Regions from separate parts of the Sphingosinicella sp. BN140058 genome, predicted to be linked through region 2. Evidence: riboswitches for the same ligand, from Rfam matches in the RefSeq annotation. Region 2 holds a riboswitch; the other holds the start of a gene.
The links. A riboswitch is a leader RNA that binds a small molecule or an ion and turns the genes downstream of it on or off. The one in region 2 is predicted to bind cobalamin.

Region 1: it holds a riboswitch for cobalamin, as region 2 does, so the genes downstream of both, ETR14_RS24710 (TonB-dependent siderophore receptor) here and ETR14_RS14165 (TonB-dependent siderophore receptor) in region 2, are expected to answer to the same signal.

What each region holds. Positions count from the first base shown of each region.
Region 1 is NZ_CP035501.1:5,436,253-5,450,872, reverse strand. Features, by position in the region: gene rseP (RIP metalloprotease RseP) at 1-343, shown strand, start outside; gene bamA (outer membrane protein assembly factor BamA) at 424-3,087, shown strand; gene ETR14_RS24735 (OmpH family outer membrane protein) at 3,087-3,722, shown strand; gene fabZ (3-hydroxyacyl-ACP dehydratase FabZ) at 3,719-4,198, shown strand; gene ETR14_RS24725 (ABC transporter ATP-binding protein) at 4,202-4,924, opposite strand; gene ETR14_RS24720 (iron ABC transporter permease) at 4,921-5,889, opposite strand; gene ETR14_RS24715 (ABC transporter substrate-binding protein) at 5,886-6,674, opposite strand; gene ETR14_RS24710 (TonB-dependent siderophore receptor) at 6,643-8,523, opposite strand; cobalamin riboswitch at 8,615-8,787, opposite strand; gene rpmE (50S ribosomal protein L31) at 8,894-9,127, shown strand; gene ETR14_RS24700 (GNAT family N-acetyltransferase) at 9,145-9,666, shown strand; gene ETR14_RS24695 (hypothetical protein) at 9,673-10,806, opposite strand; gene ETR14_RS24690 (MoxR family ATPase) at 10,860-11,705, opposite strand; gene ETR14_RS24685 (hypothetical protein) at 11,805-12,476, opposite strand; gene rpoD (RNA polymerase sigma factor RpoD) at 12,658-14,620, opposite strand, start outside.
Region 2 is NZ_CP035501.1:3,138,370-3,152,989, reverse strand. Features, by position in the region: gene ETR14_RS14195 (hypothetical protein) at 1-267, opposite strand, end outside; gene nhaA (Na+/H+ antiporter NhaA) at 334-1,578, opposite strand; gene ETR14_RS14185 (cupin domain-containing protein) at 1,650-2,045, opposite strand; gene ETR14_RS14180 (TerC family protein) at 2,330-3,319, shown strand; gene cobO (cob(I)yrinic acid a,c-diamide adenosyltransferase) at 3,404-4,018, shown strand; gene ETR14_RS29745 (hypothetical protein) at 4,015-4,593, shown strand; gene ETR14_RS29740 (hypothetical protein) at 4,609-5,331, shown strand; cobalamin riboswitch at 5,344-5,535, shown strand; gene ETR14_RS14165 (TonB-dependent siderophore receptor) at 5,676-7,625, shown strand; gene ETR14_RS14160 (hypothetical protein) at 7,642-8,178, shown strand; gene ETR14_RS14155 (DUF1636 domain-containing protein) at 8,178-8,585, shown strand; gene cobT (nicotinate-nucleotide--dimethylbenzimidazole phosphoribosyltransferase) at 8,582-9,598, shown strand; gene ETR14_RS14145 (histidine phosphatase family protein) at 9,595-10,164, shown strand; gene ETR14_RS14140 (adenosylcobinamide-GDP ribazoletransferase) at 10,161-10,874, shown strand; gene ETR14_RS14135 (cobyric acid synthase) at 10,848-12,314, opposite strand; gene cbiB (adenosylcobinamide-phosphate synthase CbiB) at 12,302-13,240, opposite strand; gene ETR14_RS14125 (aminotransferase class I/II-fold pyridoxal phosphate-dependent enzyme) at 13,233-14,216, opposite strand; gene cobU (bifunctional adenosylcobinamide kinase/adenosylcobinamide-phosphate guanylyltransferase) at 14,302-14,620, shown strand, end outside.

The DNA.
Region 1 (14,620 bases), 2.3 Mb from region 2:
CATCACCGGCAAGCGTTCGGTGAAGGAGCTTGGCGGCCCCCTCAAGATCGCCAAATTTTCCGGCGAACAGGCCAGCCTCGGCCTGCTCGCCTTCATTTGGTTCGTCGCCGTGATCTCCATTAATCTCGGCTTCATCAACCTGTTGCCAATCCCGATGCTCGACGGCGGTCATCTGTTCCTCTATCTGATCGAGGGCATTCGCCGGAAGCCGCTGAAGCCCGAAGCCCAGGAATGGGCATTCAGAACCGGGCTTGCCGCGCTTCTGGCCCTGATGATCTTCGTCACGGTGAACGACCTGGCGTCTTTTGGGCTGCTCACCAAGCTTGGCGGCTTGATCGACTGAGTGTGATCGGGCAGGGCTGAGGCGACAGGGACAACGGGCCGGGCGTGTGCGCCGGCCGAATCTATTTAGGGCGGGGACCCGTGACAGCGACCAAAATCATCAATCATCGTCGGCGCCTGTGCTCCGTGCTCCTCGTCGGCACGATCCTCGGCGGCACCGGCGTTTCGGCGCACGCGCAACAGGCTGCACAGAGCCCGGCCCCGGCCCAGACGACGGGCGCGCCCGCCGCTACGCCCGCGCCTGCCGCCGCCGTACCCGCCCCGGTCGCCCCGGCCGCGCAGCCGATCCGCTCGATCGCCGTCTCCGGCAATCAGCGGCTGGAGCCGGAGACGGTGATCTCCTACATGAAGCTGCGCGTCGGCGAGACCTATACGCGCGAGCGGCTCGACGAGGCGCTGCGCGATCTCTACGGCACCGAGCTGTTCGCCGACGTTCAGATCCTTGGCAGCGACACCGGCAATCTGGTGATCCAGGTGCGAGAGAATCCGGTGATCAACCGGATCATCCTTGAAGGCAACAAGCGCATCAAGGACGACAAGATCGGTCCCGAGATCAAGCTCGCCCCGCGCCAGATCTTCACCCGCACCAAGGCGCGTGCCGACGTCGCGCGGATCATCGAGCTCTACCGTCGCCAAGGCCGCTTCGCAGCCGAGGTCGAGCCCAAGATCGTGCAGCTCGAACAGAATCGCGTCGACGTCGTCTTCGAGATCAACGAGGGGCCGAAGTCGAAGGTTCGCCAGATCAACATCCTCGGCAACGAGAAGTTCTCGGACGGCGAGCTGCGCGGCCACATGGCGACCAAGCGCACCAGCATGTTCAGCTTCCTCGGCTCGGGCGCCGTCTACGATCCCGATCGCCTGGCCTATGACCAGCAGCAGCTGCGCCTGTTCTACCTGACCGAGGGCTATGCCGATTTCCGTGTCGTCTCCGCAGTCGCCGAGCTGACTCCGGATCGGCAGGACTTCATCATCACCTACGTCGTCGAGGAAGGCGAGCGCTACAAGTTCGGCGACGTCAAAGTCGAGAGCGAGATCCGGGACCTCAAAGGCGAGGATCTGACCCGGCTGCTGCCGATGAAGAACGGCCAATGGTATAATGCCAAGCAGGTCGAGGACACGGTGACCTCGCTGAACGAGAGCGCAGGCCTGTTCGGCTATGCGTTCGCCGACGTCAATCCGCGTATCCAGCGCGATGCCGAGACCAAGACGATGGCGGTGACCTTCCAGGTTGCCGAGACGCCGCGCGTCTATGTCGAGCGGGTCGACATCAACGGCAACACCGTCACCCAGGACAAGGTGATCCGGCGCGAATTCCGTCTGGCCGAGGGCGATCCTTTCAACAGCGTCCGGGTGAAGCGCTCGCGCGACCGCATCCAGTCGCTCGGCTATTTCCAGGACGATCTGGAGGTCACCCAGACCCAGGGCTCGACTCCCGATCGAGTGATCCTCGGGGTCGACGTGCAGGAAAAGGCGACCGGCGAGCTTCAGGTCTCCGCGGGCTTCTCGAGCCTGGAGCGCTTCCTCGTCAACTTGTCGATCCGCCAGCGCAACTTCCGCGGCAAGGGTCAGGAGCTGCGAGCGGCGGTCAATTATTCGAGCTATTCCAAGTCGGTGGAGCTGGGCTTTACCGAGCCCTATCTGTTCGACCGCAACATCGCCGTCGGCGCGGACGTGTTCCGCCGCGACTACAGCAGCTTCAATTACATCGGCAACGAGCGCAACAACACCTACAAGCAGGTCTCGACCGGCTTCCAGTTGCGCAGCGGCATCCCGCTCACCGAATATATGCAGCTGGCCGGCCGCTACGGGCTCAGCGTCGACGACGTTACGCTCGATCGCGATCTGTATTTCACCGATCCCGATGGTCCGAACGGACCGCAGGAGCCCTTCTGCGATCCGCTGCGTGTCGGCCGCTATTTGTGTCAGGCAGTCGGCCAGCGGACGACCTCGTCGATCGGCTATTCGTTCGCATTCGACAACACCAACAACCGCTTGCGCCCCACCCGTGGCCAGCGCGTCGTGCTCAACCAGGATTTCGCGGGTTTGGGCGGCAGCGTCAAATATCTGCGCACGAAGCTCAACGCATCCAAATACTGGCAGCCCTTCGGCAGCTTCGTCTTCTCGGTCAGCGGCGAGGGCGGTTACATCCACAGCTTCGAAAAGGCGGACGAAGTCGGCGAGGATCCGGTGCGCCTGATCGATCGCTTCTTCCTCGGCGAGCCGCAGATCCGCGGCTTCGATATCCGCGGCGTCGGGCCACGCGTGATCCGTCAGTATTTCGATGCCAATGGTCCGATCGAGGACAACAACAACCAGATCGACGACGCGCTTGGTGGTCGCGCTTATTATCTCGCCCGTGCCGAGCTCGAAGTTCCGTTGAGCTCCGGCCTGCGGGAGATGGGACTGCGTCCGTCCTTCTTCGTCGACGCCGGTGCCTTGTTTGGGCTGAAGCGGCCGATCACCACGACGCTGACCAATTGCGTCGACGATCCCGCAGTTGCAGGCACGGTCGAGGCCTCGCAGGTGATCGGCAGCAAAACCTGTCCAACCGGAGCGGTCATCGGCGCGAATTCGTTCGAAGAAATCTACGCCGGCAACACGGCGAAGCCGCGTGTCTCGGTCGGCTTCGGCGTCAACTGGAATTCGCCATTCGGACCGTTCAGGATCGATATAGCCAAGGCGCTTATCAAGGCCGACGGGGATGACACAAAGCTCATTACATTCAACGTAGGGACCGCATTCTAATGAAGAAGATTGTTCTCGGCACCGCCGCCGCCGCGGCGCTTTCGCTCGGCATGTCCGGTGCCGCGCTCGCGCAGCGCAACAACAACGCAGCCGGCGCCGCCGTCCTGGTCGTCGACACCGACCGTGTCATGACCGAGTGCACCGCCTGCCGCGCCGCTCAGACCGCATTGCAGGGCCAGGTCCAGCAGGCCCAGCAATTCGCGCAAGGCCTGGCGCAACCGCTCCAGACCGAGGGCCAGGCGATCGAGGCCGCAGTGCGCGCGCTCAACGGCAAGCAGCCGGATGCCGCTTTGCAGCAGCGCGCGACCGCGTTCCAGACCCGTCAGAACCAGGCGAACCAGCAGATCGGTCAGCGCGAGCAGACGATCCGCTCGACGCAGGCGCACGTCCAGCAGCAGATCGGCACGCGTCTGATCCCGATCATCGAGTCGATCCGTGCGAGCCGCCGTGCGGCGATCGCCGTCTCGAAGAGCTCGACGCTTGCCAACGACAATGCGATCGACATCACCGCCGAGGTGCTGACGCAGCTCAATCAGCAGGTGCCGTCGGTGAGCGTTACCCCGCTGCCGCAGCAGAATGCGCCGGCGGCGCCCGCCGGCACCCAGCCGGCGCAGCCGCAGCCGCAGGGCCGGTGAGCACCGACGACACGGCAAGCACCGCCATCGGGCCGCTGGATATCCGGCGGGTGATGGCGGCGCTGCCGCACCGTTACCCGATGCTCCTGATCGATCGGGTCGAGGAGCTGATCCCGAGGAAGCGGATCGTCGCGATCAAGGCGGTGACGATCAACGAGCCCTTCTTCCAGGGTCACTTCCCGACCCGTCCGATCATGCCCGGCGTGCTGCTCGTCGAGGCAATGGCGCAGGCGTCCGGCGTTCTCGCCGTGGAGTCGCTTGGCCTCGCCGGAACCGGCAAGCTCGTCTACTTCATGGCGATCGACAATGCGAAGTTCCGACGCCCGGTCGAACCCGGCGTCCTTCTTCGTATCGAAGTCGAACTCGTCCAGGATCGCGGTTCGGTCTGCAAATTCGCCGGAAAGGTGCTGGTCGACGGCAAGCTCGCCGCCGAAACCAGCTTCACGGCGATGATTGCGGATCCGCCGAAGGACTGACCTTCATCGATTTGACGGTGGTGTGGCCGGGCGCCAGCCCGACGCGCTCCGCTCGATGCCGAACACGGCCGGAATCACCGGGCCGGCGACCAGCGCAAGCGGGTCTCCGTCCGCGGCGATCCGGCCGTCTTTCATGACGATCAACCGGTCGGCGTAGCGGGCGGCAAGATCGAGGTCGTGCAAGGCGACGAGCACGGCCCGCCCGGCCAGCCGTGCCTCGGCCTTCAGGATCTCCATCAAGCGCAGCTGCCATAGCGGATCGAGATTGGCGACGGGCTCGTCGAGCAGCAGCAATCGCGGCTGTGCCGCAAGCGCCCGCGCCAGCAGGACGCGGCTGCGCTCACCCGTTGAAAGCCGATCGACCCGGCGGGCGGCGAAGTCGGTCAGGTCCAGGGTTGCGAGTGCCGCGTCGATGGCGGCATCGTCGCGGCCGAGGGCGAGGCCGGCGACGTCGCGCGCGCTGAGCGGCCAGGCGATGTCGCGATTGGCCGGCAGATAGGCGAACAGGCGCCGCCGTTCCGCCGGCGGCGCCGCGCGTGCATCGATGCCGCAGATCGTAACCGCGCCGGACGGGGCGCCGATGCCGCTCAGCGCGTGGAGCAGGCTGGTCTTGCCGCTGCCATTGGGCCCGACGAGACAGACGAGGCCCGGACTCTCGATGCGGAGTTCGGTCGGCGCGAGCCGCCCCGGGATGGCCAGGCCGGTGGCATCGAGCAACAGTGTCATCGGCTGAGGCTCCAGCGCATGTGCGCGACCAGCCAGAGGAAGAAGGGGGCGCCGAGCAAGGCGGTGACCACGCCGATCGGCAGCACCCGGCCGAGTGGGGCGGCGCGGGTGACGAGATCGGCGGCCAGCAGCAGTCCCCCGCCGATCAGCGCCGCCGGCAGGATCGCGCCGCCGGGATGCCCCCGGCTGATCCGGCGAGCGAAGATCGGCGCGACGAGACCGACGAAGCCGATCGCGCCGCAGATCGCGACGCAGGCGCCGACCCCGATCGCGGTGAGGGCGACGATCTCGATCCGCAGGCGGCGCAGATCGTGGCCGAGCGACTGGACGACATCCTCGCCGAGCGTGAGCAGGTCGAGCGGCCGGCGGAGACGCAGCAGCAGCAGCACGGTCAACAAAGCAGGGCCGCCGGCGAAGGCCGCTTGCGCGAGGCTGCGGTCGACGAGCGATCCCATCAGCCAGTCATAGGCATCGTAAAAGGCGAAGGGCGAGGGCGCCAGCGCCAGCGCGAGGGTGGTGAGCGCCCCAGCGAGCGCGCTGATCGCGAGGCCCGAGAGGAGCAGGGTCGCCGTTTCCGCGCGCGGCCCGGCCAGCGCCAGCAGGAGCAGGAGGGCGGCGAGGGCGCCGGCGACGGCGCCGACCGACAATGCGAGCGGTGAGGAGAGACCGATCAGGTAGGCGGTGACGACGGCGCCGAGCGCCGCGCCGCTCGTCGTCCCGGTCAGATCCGGGGAGGCGAGCGGATTGGCGAAGAGCGCCTGAATGGCGGCGCCGGCCGCGCCCAGCATCGCGCCATAAAAGAGCGCCAGCAGCGCCCGCGGCAGCCGCAGCTCGACGACGACGGCGCGGCCGAGACCCGGATCCTGATCGAACAGATCACGCAGCACGCTCCACGGCGTCAGCACCGACAGCGCCAGCAGCAGGGCGACGGCGGACGCCAACAGAAAGGCGATCGGCCTGGTCATTTGCGCACCGCCTTCAGCCGGGCGATTTCGCCGCCCAGCAACGGCCCCATGCAGGTCCACAAGCGTCCATCGGTGACGAGCGTTCGTGCCTTGCCCGTCGCCTTGGCAAGCGGATGCGCGAGCCAGCGCTGCTCGCCGGAATATTGCCCCGCGCGATAGTCGCTGCGCAGCAGGATCCGCGGCGGCGCGACCAGCAACTGCTCGAGCGTCAGGCGATCGCCCGGAAGAGGGCGCTGCCGAAGGCCGGCGAGCGCCATCCACTGACCGGCGAGGCTTTCCGGCCCGACGCTGCGACCGCCGCCGCCAAGCCATATGCTTTCGGTCGCTTCATGCGGCGCGCTGCGCTTCAGGGCTTCGATGGCGTTCAGCAGCGGACGGGCGCGGTCCGGCCGGCCGAGCGCCGCGGCGACGGTGCCGATGCTCTTCTCGACGTCGCCGATCGTCTGGGGATAGGGCAGATCGAGGATCCGAATGCCGAGCCGCTCGGCGATGCGCACCCGGTCGCGCGCGCCGCCGCCCATGGTGAGAACCAGATCCGGCCTGAGCCCTGCGACCGAGACCAGGCTGCCGTCATTCGTCCGGTACCGGCGTGCCTGTCGCCACAAGGGCGTCTCCGCCTCCTTCTGGGCGAGATGGGTCACCGACGCGATCTGCTCCGATGCGGCGAGCATCAACAACAGCTCGTCGGTGCACAGGTTGAGCGACGCCGCCCGCCGCGGCGCCGCATCGGCTGCGCCCGCGGCGACGAGCAGACTAATCGCCGAGGCGAAAGCGAAGGCCCGCATAGACTGCCCTTCCCGGCGTGTTGTAACCGACGACGTCCTGATAATCGGCGTCGAGGCCGTTTTCGACCCGTGCATAGGCTTCGATCCCGTCGCCGACCTGCCAGCCGAGCCGCAGCGAGGCGAGGAGGTAATCGTCGAGCGTGACGCGGGGCGAGGGAAAGAGATCGAAGTCGGTATCGCCGCGCTTGCCGACATAGGCGGCGGAGGCTCCCCAGCTGAAGCGCCCCGAAGTGCCGCTGGCGATCAGATTGGCGCTGTGCCGCGGCCGGCGGAGTTCGCGGATCGACGCCACGCCGGCGGTCTTCTGCTCCTCGGCATCGAGGTAGGTGTAGTTGAACGCGATCGTCGCCGCGTCCGCCACGCGCCAGGAGCCATCCACCTCGATCCCCTTGCGCCGGCTTTTGCCTTCGGCATTGGCCGTGCTAGACAGGAAGGTGACGGAGTCGAACGTATCGACGATCTCGTCGGTCAGGCGGTTGGAGAAGCCGGTCAGCCCCGCCGCGAACGCGCCCTGTTGCCAGCGCACTCCGGCTTCCCACCCGCGGGACCGCTCCGGAGTCAGCGCCGGGTTGCCGACGAACGAACCCGGGAAGAAGCCGTAGAGATCATAGAAGCTCGGCTGGGCGATGCCTTCGCCGTAAGCGGCGTGCAGCCGCCACCCTGCCGCCGGCGTGAGCACCATGGTCGCACGCACCGTTGTGGCGTCGCGAAACGCGCTGAAACTGTCGTGGCGAAGCGAGACGTCGGTCGAGACGAGATCGCTCCAGCCGGCATGCCACTCGCCGACCAGCGCGGTCAGATGGCGGCTGCGATCCTGATCGGTGCCGCCGAAATAGATCTGGTCGCGGGCGCGGAAATCCTCCGCTTCGTGTTCGACTGCCGCGGTCAGCCGATGCGCGCCGAAGCCCCGGCTCACCTGTCCGCCCGCGCTCAATCGTTCACCCGATGTGCGGTTGAGCGGCGAGTCGCCCAGCCGGTTGCGATTGCTGCTGCCGAGCCAGCCGAGATCTCCCGACAGCGACCAGCCGCCGATTTCCGCCTTGGCCCAGCCGCGCACGGCCCCGATCCGGTTGCGGGTCTCGTCCAGCGTGTCCGCGCGGGCAAAGGTCAGCGGGTCGGTTCCGTCGAACTCGCTGGTGCCGCCGATATAATGGCCGACGAGCCCAAGCTCGATTCCGGGCGCAGGTCGGACGACACCCTTAAGGCTCGCGCTGAACGTCTCGAAACCGTCCCGCTCGCCGCCGCTGCCGAAGCTGTCTATGCCGTCGCTGCGCAACCAACCCGCGGATCCGGAGACTCCCGCGCCTTCGCTGCCGGCCGCGAACTGGGCCGAGGCGCGGGCGCTGTCGAAGCTGCCATATTCCCCCAGCAGGCTCAGCCGCGTGCCGCCGACGGGATTGGCGGTGTCGAGCGCGATCACGCCGCCGAGCGCTTCCGAACCCCAGAGGGCCGATTGCGGTCCCCGCACGATCTCGACCCGCGACAGAGCATCGGTGGTGAGAAGTTCGAAACGGGCTTCGTTGCCGGCGGCCGGATCGTTGAAGCGGATGCCGTCGACGAACAGCAAAGTGTGGTTCGCCTCCGCACCCCGGATGCGAAGCTGGGTCTGGGTGCCGCGCGGCCCCGTCGTTGAGACCGAGACGCCGGGGCTGAGGCGCAGGAGATCGGCGGCGGAGGGCAATGCGAGCGCCGCGATCGTATCGCCGGCGAAGACAGTCGCGGAGACCGGCGCGGCGTCCGCTTGCACCGGTTCGCGGGCGGCGGTCACGACGATCGTGTCGGCATTCTCCTCGCCGGTGCCGGCGACGGGACCGGCCGCGAATGCGGCGAGAATCAGAACGGCTGACATGCTAACCTCCTTTAATAACGACGAAAATGTCGTCTCGGAGGCATTCGCCGCGATCGGCGAAGTGCCGCGCAGCGCGCAGCTCCCGGCGCGTTGCGGACGACAGGGCGAAGGCAGGTCTCCTGGCTCAAGGGTCGACGCCGGATCCGATCCTTTGCGGATCGGGGCTCGCCGTTCACAGTTGCGGGTACAGCGCCGGTCTTCCACCGGCTTCCCATTTTCACCGCGTCCTTTGCGGGGCGCGGCACCTTCGCTGGCACAGGCGCTAGTCGGCGCCCCCATATCTTGTCAATTCGTCCGCTTTTGGCTACATGCCGCACCGCCTTCCATGAGGCTGGTCGGAACCAGCCAAACCCCAAGGAATATCAAGACGATGAAAGCCGATACCCATCCCGATTACCACATGATCAAGGTGCAGATGACCGACGGCACCGTGTTCGAGACGCGCTCTACCTGGGGCAAGGAAGGCGACACGCTTCAGCTCGACATCGATCCCAAGGTTCACCCGGCCTGGACAGGCAATACCGGTCGCGTGCTCGATCAGGGCGGTCAGGTCGCGCGCTTCAACAAGCGCTTCGGTGGCCTTTCGCTCGGCAACCGCAAGTAAGATCGGTCGTCGGCCGCGTGGTCCCGATCGTCGAGACCGCGCGGCTGCGCCTGCGATCGTTCCGCGAGAGCGACCTCGAAGCCCATGCAAGGATGCTGGGCGACCCCGATTTCGTCCGCCACCTCGGCGGCAAGACCTTCGGTCGCGAGGAAAGCTGGCGCAGGCTGCTTTCCGGGGCCGGGCTGTGGGCCCTGGTCGGCTACGGCTATTGGGCCATCGAGCGGCGCTCCGATAATGCCTTCATCGGCCAGGTCGGCTTTGCGGATTTCAAGCGCGACCTCGAGCCGTCGATCGAGAACATGCCCGAAATGGGCTGGGTCCTTGCCCCCGAGACGCATGGCCAGGGCATCGCCTCCGAAGCCGTCGCCGCAGCGCTCGACTGGGCGCGCCGCGAACTCCCCGGCCGCGAGATCGTCGCGATCATCGATCCCGCCAATGCGCCTTCCATCCGCGTGGCGGAGAAGGCCGGCTTCCACTCCAGGGAAGAGGCAAGCTATCGCGGCGAACCCATTCTGCTGTTCCGGCGCGCGCCGGATTGAAGCGGATCAGCGCGTCCCGTGATCGCGCGGCAGCCGAGGATCGGGCGGCACCGCGATGTTGATCTCGGCGCCTTTGTCCGGGCGCAGCACAACCGTCGCCAGCACTTTCGTCGCGTCCCGATCGGCACCCGTCAGCATCCGCTCGATCTGATCGTTGGCCGGTACGCCATCCCACGCGGAAAGAATGGCGGTTCCGCCGATCCGGTGATGAAGCATCACATGTCCAAAATTCGCGGTTTCGACGACTTCAAGCATCTCGCCACCATCAGACAGGATAACGAGGAGCCGCGTCCGTCCCTCGAACGCAGCGGCCGGCCCAGGTTCCGCCCGCAGAACGAGGTGACCGCTCGAAAGCTTCGCGCTGCACAGGGACGTGGGCACGCGAGAGGGCAGGGGCGTCGTTCCGCCGGCCACCTCCCTGGCGATCATCCCGCTACCGTCGAAGGTAGCGAAGAGTGCCAGCGCAGCGACTTCCGCGCTTGAGGCGGGCTTCCGCCTGGCAGCTTTCGGCGTCTCGGCAGTTGCGCAGGGTCCTACCGCGACAGGTGCTGCAGGGTAGACGAACTTGTCCGACCCGACCTGGATGCCCGCAGCTAGATCGTCGAACGCGGCATCGACATCCTTCCGACGCGCCTCCGGGCCGCTGACCCGAAGCTTGACCAGGTATCGCCCTGCCTTCACGAATCCGGCCCGGCTGGTCAATGTGCCACGATAACGGTCGTAAGCCGTCCGGATGGCGGCTCCTTCGACCCCGGCGACGCGAATGTCGCTGGAGCCCAATGCCTGGACCGGGCTGGTGGAGTTGCTTCGGATCGACCAGTCGGTGGCCAACGCCGCGATTCCGCTGTGGGCGAGGCCAGGCAGATAGACATAGGCTGTCGCGAAGACCTGCCGATCGCCCGATTCGTAGAGGATTGCAGCGTCGATGGCTTCGCCGGGATGGCTGAAGTCCCTCGTGTCGGTGATTGCCAGTCCGCCCGGTTCCGTCGGGAAGCCGACGCCTGCGAGCTTGAGAAGCGCCGTGCGCTCCGAGATCAGCCACTCCGACTTGGCTTGCGCCTGCTGCCCGGTGGCTTGCGCCGCCAGCGGCGTTGCCGATGCCCACAGCAGGGCTGCAAGCGTGAGGAGAGTGTGTCGCATGAGGCCCCATTCCGGGAAGCATCTCACCCTTCTCCCTGGTCGGCAAGCCTGCGCTAGGTACCGGGCCGTCGTGCCATGAAGGCAAGCCGCTCGAACAGCATGATGTCCTGCTCGTTCTTGAGCAGCGCGCCGTGCAGGGGCGGGATCGCCTTGGCGGGGTCGCGCGACTGCAGCACTTCAAGCGGCATGTCTTCGTGGAGAAGCAGCTTCAGCCAGTCGAGCAACTCGCTGGTCGACGGCTTCTTCTTGATGCCGGGCACGTCGCGAACCTGGTAGAAGATGTCGAGCGCCCTGCCGACGAGCAGCTTCTGGATGCCAGGGAAATGGACGTCGATGATCGCCTGCATCGTCTCGCGATCCGGGAACTTGATATAGTGAAAGAAGCAGCGCCGCAGGAAGGCGTCGGGCAGCTCCTTCTCGTTGTTGGAGGTGATGACCACGATCGGCCGCTCGGCCGCCTTCACCGTCTCGCCGGTCTCGTAGACGTGGAATTCCATCCGATCGAGTTCCTGGAGGAGATCGTTGGGGAATTCGATGTCGGCCTTGTCGATCTCATCGATCAGCAGCACGGGCAGGGCCGGACTGGTGAAGGCGTCCCACAATTTGCCGCGGCGGATGTAATTGGCGATGTCGTGCACCCGCGGATCGCCGAGCTGCCCGTCGCGGAGCCGCGCGACCGCATCATATTCGTAGAGGCCCTGATGCGCCTTGGTGGTCGACTTGACATGCCACTCGATCAGCGGCGCCCCGACGGCCCTGGCGATTTCGTGGGCGAGCACCGTCTTGCCGGTGCCGGGCTCCCCCTTGACCAGAAGCGGGCGCCGCAGCGTCACCGCAGCGTTGACGGCGACCTTGAGATCGTCGGTGGCGACATAATCGTCAGTGCCCTCGAAACGCATGCCTGCCCTTTCCGCTTACGTAAGCCGCACGCGATAGGGGAGGGGCGCTGCGGCGGCAAGCGGAGCCGAGCCGGATCAGCCCGGCGGACCCGAAGCGGGTCAGCCCGCGCGCCGAGCCTCGTGACGGGCTTCGAGCACGTCCCAAAGGCCGCGGTGCTGGAGCAGGACCTGTTGCGCGCCGAACAGCAAGGCGCGCTGAACCGCGGCGCTGCCGGCAAAGGCGTCGGCGAGCGTCGCCACGGTGCCGACGTCGCCGGCCATATAGGGCGGCGGCTCGACACCGAAGCGGATCGCCGCCGCATCGAGCACCGTGCGCACCTGCGCCCAATCGAGTACGATCGCCATTGCGGTACCGAGCGCGCAGCCATGCCGTTCCGACTGCGCGAGCATCTCCATCGCATGGCGCTGGGCGATGATCGTCGAGTCGGTGCCTGCCGTCCCGGGCGTGCTGGGAACGGGCCCGGCGGCCACGGCGAGACGCGCGAGATAAGCGCGCTCCCCTGCAAACGCATAGGTCGCCTGCGCCAGCCAGGCGCGCGAGGCCGGCTCCACCGCTCGCGTCGAGGCATGGTCGATGACGCCGGGATAGCGGCCGTGCAGCGTGCACAGATAATGGATGAGATCCGAAAGGCTGCGCGCGCTGTCCTCGCCGCGAAGCAGATCGGGATTGCCGCACCAGGGGTGCGAGGCGCTGCCATCGTCCTCGACGGACGCGATCAGCAGCTGCCCGATCTGGGCGGCTCTTGCCATGCCGAGCGAAGCTGTTGCCATGTCCCTGTGCCTTCCCGAACGGTTTCGAACGTCCTTCTACGCGCCCGACCTATATCAATGCCGTAAAAACGAGGTTTATGCCGCGTTAGGGATGTTGCGGTTTTCCACGAGGTCGGGGCGGGCACAAACAAAAAGCCCCTCCGCGAAGGGAGGGGCTTTTCAACAGCTTGGCGGCCAGATCTTACTGATCGAGGAAGCTGCGCATCTTGCGCGAGCGCGACGGATGCTTGAGCTTGCGCAGCGCCTTCGCCTCGATCTGGCGGATGCGTTCGCGGGTGACCGAGAATTGCTGGCCGACTTCCTCGAGCGTGTGATCGGTGTTCATGCCGATGCCGAAGCGCATGCGCAGAACGCGCTCTTCGCGCGGCGTCAGCGAGGCGAGCACCCGGGTCACCGTCTCCTTGAGGTTCGCCTGGATCGCCGCGTCGACCGGGATGATCGCATTCTTGTCCTCGATGAAGTCGCCGAGGTGCGAATCCTCTTCGTCGCCGATCGGCGTCTCGAGGCTGATCGGTTCCTTGGCGATCTTCATCACCTTGCGAACCTTCTCGAGCGGCATCGACAGACGCTCGGCAAGCTCCTCCGGAGTCGGCTCGCGGCCGATTTCGTGCAGGATCTGGCGCGACGTGCGGACGAGCTTGTTGATCGTCTCGATCATGTGAACCGGGATACGGATCGTCCGCGCCTGATCGGCGATCGAGCGGGTGATCGCCTGCCGGATCCACCAGGTCGCATAGGTCGAGAATTTGTAGCCGCGGCGATATTCGAACTTATCGACCGCCTTCATCAGGCCGATATTGCCTTCCTGGATGAGATCCAGGAACTGAAGGCCCCGATTGGTGTATTTCTTGGCGATCGAGATGACGAGACGGAGATTGGCCTCGACCATCTCCTTCTTCGCGATCCGCGCTTCGCGCTCGCCCTTCTGCACCTGGTTCACGATCCGCCGGAACTCGGCAAGGCTCATGCCGGTGGCCTGGGCGATCTCGGCGATCTCGGTGCGGATGCGCTCGATCGCCGAGGATTCGGTGGAACAGAATGCATTCCACTTCTTGTCCAGATTGCAGACCCGCTCCGTCCAGCCCTCGTCGAGCTCATGGCCCATATAGGCATCGAGGAACGAGCGCCGCGGCACCTTGTGGCGCTCGGCCAGACGCAGCATCTGGCCGCCGAGCGCAGTCAGGCGCCGGTTGTAGCTGTAGAGCTGGTCGACCAGATACTCGATCTTGGCGTTGTGGAACTGAACGCTCTCGACCTCGGCGGTGAGCTGCTCGCGCAGCTCCTGATACCGGGTCTCGTTGCCGCCCGGGAAGGCCTGGCCGGCGCTCATCGCCTCCATCCGCGAGGTCTGAAGGCCGGCGAACTTCTTGTAGAGATCGGTGATCCGCGCGAAGCGCTCGAGCGCCTGCGGCTTCAGCGTCTCTTCCATCTGGGCGAGCGAGAGGGTGTTGTCCTCCTCGTCCTCCTCGAACTGGTTCTCGCGGCGCGCAACCGGGTTGCCGTCCTCGTCCTCTTCCTCGGTGACCTCCTCGACGTCCTCTTCCTCCTTGAAGGAAGGACCTGCGGCGGCCTCGCTGATCTCGCCGTCGGCGCCTTCCTCGACGCCTTCGACCTGCTCGGGCGTGGGGCCCTTGGACAGCATTGCGTCGAGATCGAGGATCTCGCGCAGCTGCATGTGTCCCTCGTTGAGGGCGTTCGACCATTCGATGATCGCGTTGAAGGTGATCGGGCTCTCGCAAAGACCCCAGATCATGGTGTCGCGGCCGGCCTCGATGCGCTTCGCGATCGCGATCTCGCCTTCGCGGGAAAGCAGTTCGACGGCGCCCATCTCGCGCAGGTACATGCGCACCGGATCGTCGGTCCGGTCGACGGTTTCCTTCTTCTTCTCGATGACGAAGCGCTCGCCGTCGCTGCCGTCCTGCTCGTCGATGCCGCCGTCGGAGTCGGATTCGGACGACGAGGAGGAATCCTCATCGTCGCTGTCGTCATTCTCGACGATGTTGACGCCCATTTCGCTGAGCGCGGACATGATGTCCTCGATCTGCTCGGAGGACATCTGGTCCTGCGGCAGCGCCTCGTTGAGCTCGTCATAGGTGATCACGCCGCGCTTCTTGGCGCGGGCGAGCAGCTTCTTGATCGAAGCT
Region 2 (14,620 bases):
CTTGGGCGGCGGGGTCGCGGCGTCGCGCAGGAAGGCGACGACCAGCATATGCCGCCCCGACCGGTCGGCCGGCAAGGCCGCCTCCATCCTGATGCGATCGCCGGCCTGCAATTGCGGGACGCGGCCGAGCGGCAAGGTCTCGCCCGCGCGCGTAACCGTTGCTTCGAGCTCGGGGCCAGGCAGATCGAAGGCGCCGGTCTGGGCACGCGCCGCGCCGGCGGCGGCCAGGCCGGCAAGCAGCAGCAACAAGGCACGCATCATCTTCATCGACCGCCGATCCGTATCGCTGGGCGCCTGTTGCACCGGCTGTCGGCTTCGATCAACCTGTGCCTCCTACCGGCGATCGTCGCGTGAAGGCCGCGCTGGAGGGTGCCTATCCTCCTCGGCGCAGACGCGCGGATCACGATCGAAGTCTTCGCCGAATACTTCCTCCGCTTCCGCCACGTCGTGCGCAGTCGAGGGCATGGGGCCGGCGAAACGCAGCAGAAGGAAGCCGAGAAGACCGGCTGCGGCGGATCCGGCAAGCGTTCCGATCTTTGCCGAGGCGATAAACGCCGGCTCGGCGAAGGCGAGCTCGCCGATGAACAGGCTCATGGTGAAGCCGATGCCGCACAGCAAAGCCGCGCCATAGATGTGCAACCAGCGCAAGTGAGGGGGCTTGGGCGCGAGACCGGTACGATCGGCGATCCAGATCGCGCTGAACACGCCGAGCTGCTTGCCGACGAGCAGACCGAAAGCCACCGCGAGCGGCAGAGGGGAGAACAGCGCGTCGAAACCGGCGACGGTGACGCCGGCGCTGGCGAAGCCGAAGATGGGGACGATCCCGAACATCACCCACGGATGGATCGCATGTTCGAGCCGCTTCAACGGGCTGTAGGCTTCGCCGCGCCCGAGCGGGACGGTGAGCGCCGCGAGCACCCCAGCAATGGTCGCATGGATCCCGGATTGCTGGACTGCGACCCACAGGAAGACGAAGCCGATCAGATAGGGGCCAAGGCGCCGCACCCCGAACATGTTCATTGCCGCCATCACAGCCACCAGGCCCGCGCTTGCCGCAAGCGCGGCTGTGTTGAGATCCGCGGTGTAGAAGAGCGCGATGATCGCGACCGCACCGATGTCGTCGATGACCGCGATGGTAACGAGCAGCAGCTTGATCGAAGCCGGGACACGCCCTCCGATCAAGGCGATGACGCCGAGCGCGAAGGCAATGTCGGTGGCAGCCGGGATCGCCCAGCCGCGGCTCAGCTGAGGATCAAAGCCGCTCACCAGCAAATAGACGAAAGCCGGCACTGCCATGCCGGACGCAGCGGCGAGCATCGGCAGGCGCCGGGCCGCCGGCGTTGCCAACTGACCGTCATACCATTCGCGCTTCACCTCGAGACCGACCAACAGGAAGAACACCGCCATCAGCGCGTCGGCGATCCAATAGTGGACCGAAAGCGGCCCGAGTTCTGCGTGCAGGAGCTGGTCGTACAAGGAGGCGAACGGCGAGTTGGCGATAATGAGCGCAAGCGCCGCGGCGGCCATCAGCAGCAGACCGGCATTGCGTTCGGCTCTGGCAGGATCGTGGGCGGACATGGCACGGCCCTGCACAGCTACTTCTACTCACGCAACCCGCCTTCGGAGCGCTCCCTGCCTGTCCTCGGTTGTCAGCGCGGGCGGTGGTCGGTGCCGAGGCCCGACGTGATGAAGATGCAGGTCGCCTCCGCTTCGGGATCGCCATCGACCGTATGCCAGACACCCGGCGGATTAATTGCATAGTCGCCGGCGGCCAGCGTTTCGCGGGAATGGCGGCCGTCGGGGAATTCCTGGAGGAGCGTGATCCGACCGGCAATGCAGATCACCACCTCCGCCCCGTGCGGGTGAACTTCCCAGTTCGTCCAGCTTCCGGTGAAGCTGTATTGCATCACCAGCCTTCCCTCCGCGCCGTCTGCCGCATGCCGTTCGCCGTAAGCCGCATACCATTCCGGTCCGGTCAAAGGCGGCTGGACCAGGGCGGAAGCGCCGTTGCCGAGATGGATCGGGTGGGTTGCAAGGCTTGGCATCGATCGCTCCTTTGGCCGTGAATGCGCGGTCGGGGCCTACTGGTTCCACAGCGAAGGCGGCTGACGCAAGCCGTCGACGTCCCGGATAGCGCAATCTTCGCTCTTGAAATCCACGGCCGCTGCACTCACCTGCTTCGCCATGCGGGCCGGGCCCCTCTGGCGGCGCTCCTCGGAGCGTCGTGATGTCGGACCGCATCGAGTGCGCTCGATGCCTGGCCTGGTCTCCCAATTTCCGGTTGCCGTGCACCGTGCGCCCTCGCGAGGACACTCAAGAGGAGAGGCACATGGATTTCCTGATGCACGCCTGGCTCGGCACGCCGATCTGGTTCTGGGCGGCCTTCATCGGCCTGGTGGTCGCGCTGACCGCCTTCGACCTCGGCATCCTGCACAAGCAGGATCGCGAGATGGGTATCGCCGAGAGCCTGAAGCTCTCCGCCTTCTACATCAGCATCGCCCTTCTTTTCGGCGCCTGGGTATGGGCCGAGAAGGGCGCCGATCTCGGCATGAAATATTATACCGGCTTCTTCATCGAGAAGGCGCTGTCGATCGACAACGTCTTCGTGATCAGCCTGATCTTCACCTATTTCGCGATTCCCCGCATCTACCAATATCGGGCTCTGCTTTGGGGAATTGTCGGCGTGATCGTGCTGCGCGGGCTGATGATCGGGGTCGGGGCCGCCGTCGTTCAGCAATATCATTGGGTTCTCTACATTTTCGCCGCGTTTCTGATCGGGACCGGCATCAAGATGCTGTTCACCAGCGACAAGCCGATCGATCTCGGACGCAATCCGATCCTCCGCTTCATCTCGCGGCACATGCGCGTGACGCCGGATCTGCACGGGCAGAAATTCCTCGTGAAGGTGCCCGACGGGAAAACCGGCAGGCTGGTGGTCGCAGCGACGCCGCTGCTGCTCGCCCTGGTGGTGATCAACCTTGCCGACCTGGTGTTCGCCGTCGATTCCGTGCCGGCCGTGTTCGCGATCACCACCGACACGTTCATCGTCTACACGTCGAACATCATGGCGATCCTCGGCCTCCGCGCCCTGTATTTCGCGCTGGCGGCGATGGTTCATCGCTTCGACTATCTGAAATATGCGCTCGCGCTCGTGCTCGTGTTCATCGGCACCAAAATCTTCGTCGCCGATTTCATGCTCGACAGCGGCAAATTCCCGCCGGTGCTGAGCCTTGCCGTCACCTTTGCGCTGATCCTCGGCGGCATTCTTTATTCCCTTTGGAAGACCCGCAAGGATGGGCCGGCAGCCGGCGGCACCTGAGCGGGCCTTTGAATGGGCGGATGGGCGCGGCTATAGGCGCCGCCCATCCGGCCCTTCGGCCGCCCTCCAGCCTGGGACGTACCAATGAGCAGCTCGGACGAGGCGCTGAACGCGCGGCATAACGAGAAAGCGAAGAAGCGGCAGGCCGCCCGCGCCAAGATCATGGCCGACAAGACCCAGGAGAAGGGTCTGCTGATCGTCCACACCGGCAAGGGGAAGGGCAAGTCGACTGCCGCATTCGGGCTGGTCGCACGGGCGATTGGCCACGGCATGAAGATCGGCATCGTCCAGTTCATCAAAGGCAGCTGGGCGACTGGGGAGAAAGCGGTCTACGCCGCGTTCCCCGGGCAGGTGGAGCACAAGGTGATGGGCGAAGGCTTCACCTGGGACACGCAGGATCGCGAACGCGACATCGCCTGGGCGCGACAGGGCTGGGAGGAGATGCTTCGCATGGTGCGCGACCCTGCTTACGACATGGTGCTCGCCGACGAACTCAACATCGTCCTGCGCTACGAATATCTGCCCGTGGAAGAGGTCGTCGCCGGGCTCAGCGAGCGCCCGCCGATGAAGCACGTCATCGTCACGGGCCGCAACGCGCCCGATGCGCTGATCGAGGCGGCGGACCTCGTCACCGAGATGGTGCAGGTGAAGCATCCGTTCCGGTCCGGCGTGAAGGCGCAGAAGGGCATCGAATTTTGAACGAGCAGGCGGCGCTCGGCCGCGGGCTGATCGTCGCGGCGCCACGTTCCGGATCGGGCAAGACGATCCTGACGATCGCCCTGCAACGCGCCTTCGCCCGGCGCGGCATCAGGGTGCGCGGCGCGAAGTGCGGACCGGACTATATCGATCCGGCTTTCCACTCGGCCGCCACCGGCGAGTCCTCGATCAACCTCGACGGCTTTGCAATGGCGCCGGACCTGGTGCGAGGTCTTGCCTCAAGCATCGCCGCCGACGCCGAGCTGGTGATCGGCGAAGCCGCCATGGGATTGTTCGACGGCGCAGTCGCGGAAGGCCGCTCCGGCGCAGCCGCGGACGTCGCCAACCTGCTCGACTGGCCGGTGCTGCTGGTGATCGACGCGTCGGGCGCCGCGCAGTCCGTCGCGGCGGTAGCGCACGGCTGCGCCACCTTTCCCGGAGCGCCGCGTATCGCCGGGATCATTGCCAATCGCGTTGCGAGCCCGCGCCACCGCCGGATGATCGAAGATGGGCTGGCGCGGATCGGAATGCCCCTGCTCGGTGCACTCTCGCCCGACCCCGGCTTCAGTCTGCCCTAGCGCCATCTCGGCCTCGTGCAGGCCGGCGAGCATTCCGATCTCGGCGACCGTATCGATGCGATGGCGGAGCTGGTGACGGCGCAATGCGATCTGGACGCCATTCTGACCATGGCCGCGCCGGCTCCTCGCGCGCCGATGCCGCCCTCCTCGCTTCGTCCGCCCGGGCAGCGCATCGCAGTTGCCCGCGACGACGCCTTCGCTTTCTTCTACCCGCATCTGGCGCGCTGGTGGCGAGACGCCGGCGCCGAAAGCACTTTCTTCTCGCCGCTTGCCGACGAAGCGCCCGCCGACCATTGCGACAGCTGCTGGCTGCCCGGCGGCTATCCGGAGCTCCACGCCGGAAGACTGGCGGGGAACGGCCGCTTTCTCGCCGGTCTTCGTCACTTTGCCGAGACCCGGCCGGTTCATGGCGAGTGCGGCGGATATATGGTGCTCGGCCGCTCGCTCGAAGACGCCGACGGTGTCCTCCATCCTATGGCGGGGCTGCTCCCGGTCGATGCCAGCTTCGCCCGGCGCAAGCTCTCGCTCGGCTATCGCCGAGCAATCTTGCGCCGCGATACGAGCTTCGCCGACGCCGGGCGGACGATGTTCGGCCACGAATATCACCATGCCACCATAGTGGGCGAAGGCGGCGGAGAGGCGTTCGCCGATATCGCCGATGCCGCGGGGGCACCGCTCGGAGCCGCCGGCCATCGCCGGGGCCTCGTCTCCGGCAGCTTCTTCCACTTGATCGCCTGAAGCGTCGCCCGTAAGGGCGGGCTTGCGACAGGTTCCCCGAAAGGGGATCAAAAGGGAACGGGGTTCGAGACCCCGGCTGCCCCTGCAACTGTGAGCGGCGAGCCACTGGGCCAAATGCCATTGGGATCGAAAGATCCTGAGAAGGCGGCCCGGACCGGCACTGACCCGTGAGCCAGGAGACCTGCCCGTCGCGGTCGTCCTTCGTCCGGACAGGGTGTTCCGGTCGAACGAGGTTACTCGCGTGACGACATTCTGCCGCTGGACCGCGGTGGTGATGTCGTGCGCATCCAAGCGCATCCTCGCCCCGTGGACCTGCGGTCGTTGTCACGATCGAGGATCCAAGGATGAAGCTTCACTACCTGATTTTCCCATACGCGTTGCTGTCGTCGGCGGCGTTCGCCGCCGAGGCAGCCGATGCAGGCGGCGACTCCGAAATCGTCGTCACCGCCCTCCGCGCGCCGATCGCCGAAGATCGCGTCGCCGCCTCCGTGACCGTGCTGACGCGCGAGGATATCGACCGCAGCCAGGCACCGATCGTGTCCGACATCCTGGTCCGCACCCCCGGAATCAGTATCGTCCGCAACGGCGGCTATGGCACCTCGACCTCGATCCGCATCCGCGGTGCGGACAGCGATCAGACCGTGCTCGTCCTCGACGGGGTGAAGCTTGCCGACACGTCCTCGACCGGCGGGGGCTACAATTGGGCCAATTTGCTGACCGGCGACATCGACCGGATCGAAATCCTGCGCGGACCGCAATCGATCCTGTGGGGCAGCAACGCGATCGGCGGCGTGATCAACGTCACCACCACCACAGCCGAGCGTCCGCTCGAAGCGGCGATCGACTTGTCAGGAGGCTCGCGGGAAACCGCACAGGCGCGCGTGGCGGTGGGCGGACGCAGCGGCCCGCTGGATTGGCGGATCGCCGGACGCACCTTCACAACCGACGGCATCTCGGCGATCGGACCGGATTATGGCGGCCGGGAAACGGATCCGTATCGCAACACCGGCGGCAGCGGCCGGATCGGGCTTCGGGTCAGCGACGCGGTCTCGCTCGATCTGCGCGGATCCTACGGACGGAGCCGGGTCGGCATCGACAGCGCCGGCACGGTCCCGGACAGTCCGGAGCGTTCGGAGACCGAGGAATGGACCGGCTATGGCGCGGCGAACGTCGCGCTGTTCGACGGGCGTTTGTCCAACCGCCTGGCCTTCAGCCAGGCCGAGATCGCGCGGACCAACGTCAACCCCGCGCGCACGGTCCGGCCGACCAGCTTCGACGCGAAGGGGCGTACCCGCCGGTACGAATATCAAGGTACCCTGACGGTTTCGGACCGGATCGGCGCGGTGTTCGGCGCCGAGCGCGAGGAGCAGAGGATGCGCTCCGCCTCGCCTCCCAACAGCAATGCCGCCTATCGGACGATCCGTGCCGAGGCCGACATCGACAGTGTGTACGCGCAGGTGAATGCCGAACTGATCGAAGGACTGACCTTGAATGGCGGCGTACGGCATGATCACCATGATCGCTTCGGCGGCAACACGGTGTTCGGCGCCGGCGGCACCTGGTCGATCGGCACCAGCGGAACTCGGATCCGCGCCAATTACGGCGAAGGCTTCAAGGCGCCGACTCTCTACCAGCTCTACAGCGAATACGGGAATGATGCCCTGGCGCCGGAGAAAGCGCGGGGCTGGGAAGCCGGCATCGAGCAAAGAACGCTCGGCGAGAAGCTGGTCGTCGGTGCGACCTGGTTCGAACGGACCACGCACAATCTGATCGTCTATGCGGGATGCCCGGCCACCAATCGGCCGCCGCTCTGCTTCGCACCCGGCACAACCACGCCGCGCGCCGGCTATTACGACAACGTCCAGAAGAGCATGGCGAAGGGCATCGAGCTCAATGGGGCCCTGCAGCTCGGCGGTTTCCGCGCCGATGCCAATTACAGCTGGATCGCGGCCGAGGATCGATCGGGCGGATTGAACCACGGCAACCAGTTGGCCCGCCAGCCGCGCCATCTCGCCAACGGCACGCTCGCCTACGGCTGGCGACCGGGCGCCGAGGCCAGCCTCGCCGTGCGCCACGCCGGGTCGGCGTGGGACACGGCACGGACCAGCGCCACCGTCACCCCGTTCCGAAACGATGCCTATACGCTCGTCGACGCGCGGATCGAGCTCCCCGCCTCCCGAGCCGTGAGCGTCTACGCCCGCATCGAGAACCTCTTCGACGAGCATTACGAAACGGCGCGCCGCTACGGCGCGCTCGGACGCAGCGCCTATGCGGGCATTCGGGCCCGGTTCTGACACCAAGGAGAATCACATGACGCAATCCTCCACGACTGCCCGCAGCCTCTGGATCGCCAGCATGACCGGGGCGAGCACGATCATCAGCATGGCGCTGGCATGCGCCACGCCTTTTCCGGCCCTCGCCGCGCTCGCCGCCGGAGCGCCGCGCAAGCGCGACGGCCTGCTGCTGGTCGGCGCCGCGTGGGCGGTCGCGCAGACGATCGGGATCTGCGTGCAGGGTCAGGCGGTCAATGCCGAGAAGGCGATCTGGGCCGCAACCCTGCTCGCCGGGGCGCTGATCTCCGCGATGGCCGCGCACATGATCGGGCAGAGCCTGCGCAAGACCGGCACGATCGCTCAGGCGGGCGGCGCCTTCGTGGCGGCGTTCGTCGGGTTCAAGGCGGTGGTGCTGGTCACCACCCTGATGCTCGACAGCGGCCATGGCGCCTTTGCCGCCGACGTGCTGGCCCGCCAGTTCGTGCGCAACGGCCTGATCTTCGCCGGTCTGCTGGTGCTGCAGCGAGGCCTGGCCGTGATCGGCCTGCCGACATTGCGGCCGGCGCACGCCTGATGTTCCGGCCGGTTCCGCCGCGCGCCTCCGTCATCGCCTGCAACACCTGCCGCCTATCCGCGGAGAGGCGGGAGGATGACGACGGCGTTCGCGGCGGAGCATTGCTTGCCGGAGCGCTGCGGCGGCTGGCGGCAGAGGAGGATCGCTATGGCGATATCGGCGTCGAGGAGATGCCGTGCCTGTTTGCCTGCACCGCCTTCTGCACCGTCTATCTCCGAGCCCCCGGCAAGGTCGGCTACGTGCTCGGCAAATTCGGCGCCGACGACGCGGCGGCGGAGGCGATACTCGAATTCACCCGCCTCTATGCGGAAAGCGCCCATGGCCAGGTACCGTACAAGCAGTGGCCGGAGGGCGTGAAAGGCCATTTCCTGGTCCGGGTTCCGCCGGAGGGACAGGTGGTCGCATGATCCGCTTCCGCACGATCGAGGATTTCGAAGCCGCCCTCGCCGACCTGCCGGCGCCCGATGGGCAGAGCGTCGCGGCCGCGGGCGCCCGCCAGGCGAGCCTTACCAAGCCTGCAGGGTCGCTGGGGCGGCTCGAAGACATCGCCCTGTTCTTTGCCGGTTGGCAGCGTTGCATCCGTCCTGTCCTCGCTCGCGGCCGCGCTACGATCTTCGCCGGCAATCATGGCGTCGCCGCTCGTGGCGTGAGCGCCTTTCCGGCTGAAGTGACCGCGCAGATGGTCGCGAATTTCCAGCGCGGCGGGGCCGCAATCAACGCTCTGGCGGCGGCGGCCGGTCTCGAGCTCAAGATCGTCGCGCTCGAGCTCGACCGGCCGACCGCCGATTTCACCCAGGCACCGGCAATGACTGCTGAGGATTGTCTGCAGGCCCTGCAGGCCGGTGCCGATGCGGTGGAAGGCGAGATCGACCTGCTGGTGGTCGGCGAAATGGGCATCGCCAACAGCACCGCCGCGGCCGCACTGAGCTGCGCGAGCTTCGGCGGGGCCGCGGAAGATTGGACGGGACGCGGCACGGGCATAGACGACGAGGCCTTGTCGCGGAAGATCGAGGTCGTCGAAGCGGGCGTTTCGCTGCATGGCCCGCACGCGAAGACGCCCTTCGAGATGCTGCGCCGGCTCGCCGGCCGGGAGATTGCGGCAATCGCCGGCGCGGTTCTCGCCGCCCGCCGCCGCCGCATTCCGGTGATGCTCGATGGCTTCATCGCCTGCTCGGCACTCGCCCCGCTGGCCCGCGACGTTCCGCAGATCAGTGCGCATTGCCTCGCCGGACACGTGTCGGCCGAGCCAGGTCACAAGAGATTGCTCGCGGCGCTGGCATTGGCCCCTTTGCTCGATCTCGACATGCGGCTCGGCGAGGGCAGCGGCGCCGCGGTGGCGGTCGGCCTCGTCCGCGCGGCGCTTGCGGCGCATGCAGGGATGGCAACGTTCGAGGAGGCGAGGGTCGCCACGGCATCGTGAGCGCCCGCATCGTCCATCTGTTGCGCCATGCCGCGGTCGAGCGCCCCGGCCGTTTCCTCGGCCGCTCGGACGAGCCGTGCACCGGCGCAGGTCTTGCGACCTGCCTCGACCGTGCCGCCGAAGTCGAGTTCGACACCATCGTCACGTCTCCGCTGATCCGCGCTGCGGAAGTCGCAGATGCGCTCGGCGCTCTGCGCCGTCTACCAGTGGCCCAGGATGCAGCCTGGCTCGAGCTCGACTTCGGGACGTGGGAGGGCAAGACCGCCGACGAGATCGGGGAAGAGGCGCTGCTCCCCTTCTACGGCCAGCCCGACCGGCACGCGCCGCCCGGCGGCGAGCGCTGGAACACTCTGGTGCGGCGGGTCGCCGGCGCGATCGATCGCCTGGGCGAGGGAAGCAGCCTTGTCGTCACCCACGGCGGCCCGATCCGGGCGGCGCTTGCCCATCTCTGCGGCTTCGACCCGCGCCAGTTGTGGGCGTTCGATCTGCCCTATGGGGCGTTGCTGTCGCTGCGTCTGTTCCCCGGCGACCCGGTCTCTGCGCAGATCACGGCCCTGCACACGTGAAGCGCATCGTCCTGGCAATACAGTTCATGACCCGCCTGCCGGTGCCGTGGCGGGGCGCGATCACCGCGGACGATTTCGCGGCGTCGATGCGCTGGTTCCCGGTCGCGGGGCTACCGGTCGGCGCCGCCGTCGCCGCGGCGGCATGGCTCGGCGCCTGCCGCGACCCGCTGCTCGGCGCCCTCGCGGGAACGATCGCCTGGGCGGCGATCACCGGCGCGCTCCATCTCGATGGGCTGGCCGACATTGCCGATGCGGCAGGAGCGGCACACGGCGACGAGTCGCGGCTGCTCCGCGCCCTCGCCGATCCGCATGTCGGCAGTTTCGGCGTCACCTGCCTCGTCCTCCAGCTCGCCGCGAAGCTGGTCCTGCTCGATCGACTGATCGCGGCCGGAGCCTGGGCATCGATCCTGCTCGTGCCGCTCGCCGCGCGAATTGGCATCCTCGCCTGGCAATATTGGCTGCCGCCACTCGGTAACGGCCTCGCCCTCCGCTTCGCGGGAGCCGTGCGCCCGCATCATCTCTGGCTCTGGGCCATGGTGCTGGTTTGCACCGGATTCGCGGCTCCCTCGATCTGGTTCGCGCCCGTGCCCATCCTGCTCTGGGGCTGGTGGCTGAAGCGCCGCATCGGCGGTATCTCCGGCGATGGCCACGGCGCCGGGATCGAGCTGACCGAAAGCGTGCTGCTAAGTGTCGCTTTTTGCCTCACGTGAAAGGGCGATGAGCCCGTCGACATCAACGACCTGCTCGAGCGAGGCGGCGATTTCGTCGAGCGCGTCGCTCACCGAGGCATCGTAGTCGCGTCCGGATCCGTCGACTCCGATCCGGTGCAGCCAGACAGCCCGCTGCTCGGCACGGGTGAACAGGCCATGGAGGTAGCAGCCGGCCACGCGTCCGTCCACGGAGGCCGCGCCATCGATGCGACCGGCGAAGCGGCCGAGCGGGCGCGCAGTATCCGGACCGGTGGTCTCGCCCATATGCATTTCATAGCCTTCGACGGGCGCGCCGAGCATCTCGCCGCGCACCCGCTCCAGATGCTTGCCGGGGGTAAGGACGGTGTCGACGTCGAGCAGCGCGAGCCCTGATACGGTAGCGGGCGATCCTTCGAGGCCATGCGGATCGGCAATGGTGCGGCCAAGCATCTGGTAGCCGCCGCACAGGCCGAGGATCTGTCCGCCCCGCCGGTGGTGGGCGAGAATGTCGATGTCCCAGCCTTCGCTCCGGAGCGCCGCGAGATCGGCGATGGTCGCCTTCGAGCCGGCGAGGATGATCAGCCGCGCCTCCGCAGGGATCGGGCGTCCGGGCGGCACCATCACCAGATCGATGCCGGGCTCCAGCTTCAGGGGATCGAGATCGTCGAAATTGGAAATGCGCGGCAGCACCGGACAGGCGACGACCACCCGCTTGCCGCTCGCCTGGGAAAGGCCGTGCTCCAGCGCCACCGCATCCTCGCTCGGCAACCGCGCGGTCGCGGCGAGCCAGGGGACGATCCCGAAGCCGCGCCAGCCGGAGCGGTGCTCGATCTCGCGATAGCCGTCCTCGAACAAGGCGGGATCGCCGCGGAACTTGTTGATCAGGAAGCCGCGGATCATCTCCGCGTCCTCGGGATCGATCACCGCCCTGGTGCCGACGATGGCCGCGATCACGCCGCCTCGATCGATATCGCCGACCAAGAGGACCGGCACGCTCGCGGCCCGGGCGAAACCCATGTTGGCGATATCGCTCGCGCGCAGATTGATCTCCGCCGGCGAGCCGGCGCCCTCCACCAGCAGGATGTCGCATCGCGCACGCAGGCGCTGGTAGCTGGCCAGGACGTCCTGCAACAAAGCCGCCTTGGCGGCCCGGTAATTGCCGCCCGACAGGGTGCCGCGGACCTTTCCGTGCACGACCAGCTGCGACGAGCGGTCCCCCTGCGGCTTCAGCAGCACCGGGTTCATGTCGACGACCGGTTCGACGCGGCAAGCGAGTGCCTGAAGCGCCTGGGCGCGGCCGATCTCGCCGCCGTCGGCGGTCACCGCCGCATTGTTGGACATGTTCTGCGGCTTGAACGGGAGCACCTTGAGGCCGCGGTTGGCGAGTGCCCGACAGAGGCCTGCGACCAGCACGGACTTGCCCACGTCCGACCCAGTGCCCTGGAGCATCAGAGCGCCCATGCAGCGCCTCCCGCAATCAGCCAGAGCAGCAGACAGGCGCGCCGGTAGACGCGGAGCGCCCGTCCGATATCGCGTGCCGTGGCGGCCTCGGTGCCGGACCCGATCCAGGCTTTGTCGTGCACCACCCGATCATAGGCAACCGGGCCGGCAAGGCGCAGCCGCAGCACGCCCGCCATCGCCGCCTCCGGCCAGCCGGCGTTGGGCGAGGCGTGGAGACGGTGATCGCGCAGCATCGTCGCCCATCCGCCTCGGCCGGCAAGGCAGAGGAGCAGTGCCGACAGCCGTGCCGGAGCCAGATTGGCAACGTCGTCGGTACGTGCGGCCGCCCAGCCGAACGCGCGCCAGCGTTCCTCCTTGTGGCCGATCAGGCTGTCGGCGGTGTTGATCGCTTTATAGGCCCACAGCCCCGGCAGGCCGCCGATCAGAAGCCAGAAAGCCGGTGCGACGATCCCATCGCAGAAGCTCTCGGCAAGGCTTTCGATCGCGGCGCGGGTCACGCCGGCTTCGTCGAGCGCGGCGGTGTCCCGGCCGACGATCATCGCCACTGCGCGCCGGGCGCCCTCTAGATCGCCGGCAGCGAGCGGGTGGAAGACCGCCCGGACATGATCGTCCAGGCTGCGCTGTGCTAGCCCCGGGACGGCAAGCAGGGCGACGGCCATCCATGCTCCGTGGCCGAGCCAGAGGCGGGCGAGCCATTCGAGCGCAACCGCGATGCCGGTGGCGACGGCCACGACGAGAAGGAGCGTCAGCGCTCCCGCCAGGCGCCTGGTCGCGAAGCCCGTGTCGGCGGCGTTGAAGCGGCGCTCTCCGGCGGCGAGGATCCGGGCGAACAGGCCGACGGGATGGCCGACGGTTCGATAGAGCGGCGCCGGCCAGCCGACTGCCGCCTCCACCGCCAAGGCTGCAAGCGCAACCGGTTCAGCCACGTGCGAGCGCCCGATCGAGACGTTCGAACGCCGCGTCGTCTCCCGGCCGCCCGAAGCGGAGCCAATCCGGGGCATAAGCGAAAGGACGGGTGAGGATGCCAGCAGCAGCCAGCCGTTGGAACAGAGTTTCCGCGTTGGATGTCGAAACCAGCCGGAACAGCGGGCAAGCGCCCGATGGCTCGAAGCCATGGCAACGCAGCAGAGCGTCGAGCCTGTCGGCCTGCTGCCGAAGCCGAGCCCGGGTTTGTCCGATCCATGCCCCGTCACCGTAGGCGGCTTGGCCGATTGCCAGCGCCGCCGAGTTAACCGGCCAGCTGCCGAGTTGCCGGCGCAGCGGCGCAAGCCGCTCGGGCGCGGCGAGGACGAAGCCGAGCCGCACGCCGGCGAGGCCGAAGAACTTTCCAAACGAGCGCAAGGCGATGACCCGTTCACCGAGACGCGCGGCAGCGGAGGGCTGGTCCTGCGTGTCGGCGAACGCCTCGTCCACGACCAGCACGCCTCCCGCGGCTTCGAGGCGGCCGGCAATATCGTGCAGGCCGGCTTCGGACAGAACGGCACCGTCGGGATTGTTGGGTTGCGCGATCAGGATCGTACCGCCGCGGCTTGCTTCCTCCTCGAGATCGCGCTCCGCGACCGGGCGCGCCTCCCCGATTTGCCCGTAGGTGCCGTAGCTTGGCGCCCGGTAGCGCATCGGCAGAGGAAGGCCGAGCGTGCCGAGCAGGCGAAGCCCGATTTCGGTGCCTGGCACCGCACAGACCCGCTCCGGTGCGACGCCGAAGAAGCGACCCGCGGCGGCTTCGAGCGCTTCCAGAGCCGCGACATCCGGCAAGGCGGCCCAGTAGACCGCTCCCGCACGGCTTACGTCCCAGGGCTGCGGGTTGATGCCCGTGGAGAGATCGAGCCACGGCGTCGGCGCATCCGGGAAGGCCGCGCGCGCCGCCGCGACGTTCCCGCCATGATCATGCCAAGCGCCCACGCGTCCCCCTTGCCCTTCCACCCGAAAGGATCAGGCTCTAGGGCCATAGCGCCCGCGCCGACCTGCGCCAGACGGAACTTGCCTGTTGTCTCACCCTCTCCTCTTCGTTCTCGGCGGCGCCCGATCCGGCAAGAGCCGCTATGCCCTCGAGCGGGCCGAAGCGCGCGGGCTGGAGCCGGTGTTCATTGCGACGGCGCAGGCGTTCGATGCCGAGATGCGCGAGCGCATTGCCCTCCACCAGGCGGAACGCAGCGGCGCCTGGACGAGCATCGAAGCGCCGCTCGCGCTTACCGGGGCGATCGAGCGCACGGCATCGCCGCACCGGATCGTACTGGTCGACTGTCTTACCCTCTGGGTCTCGAACCTGATGCTGGCGGGGCAGGACAGCGCAACAGCGTTCGTCG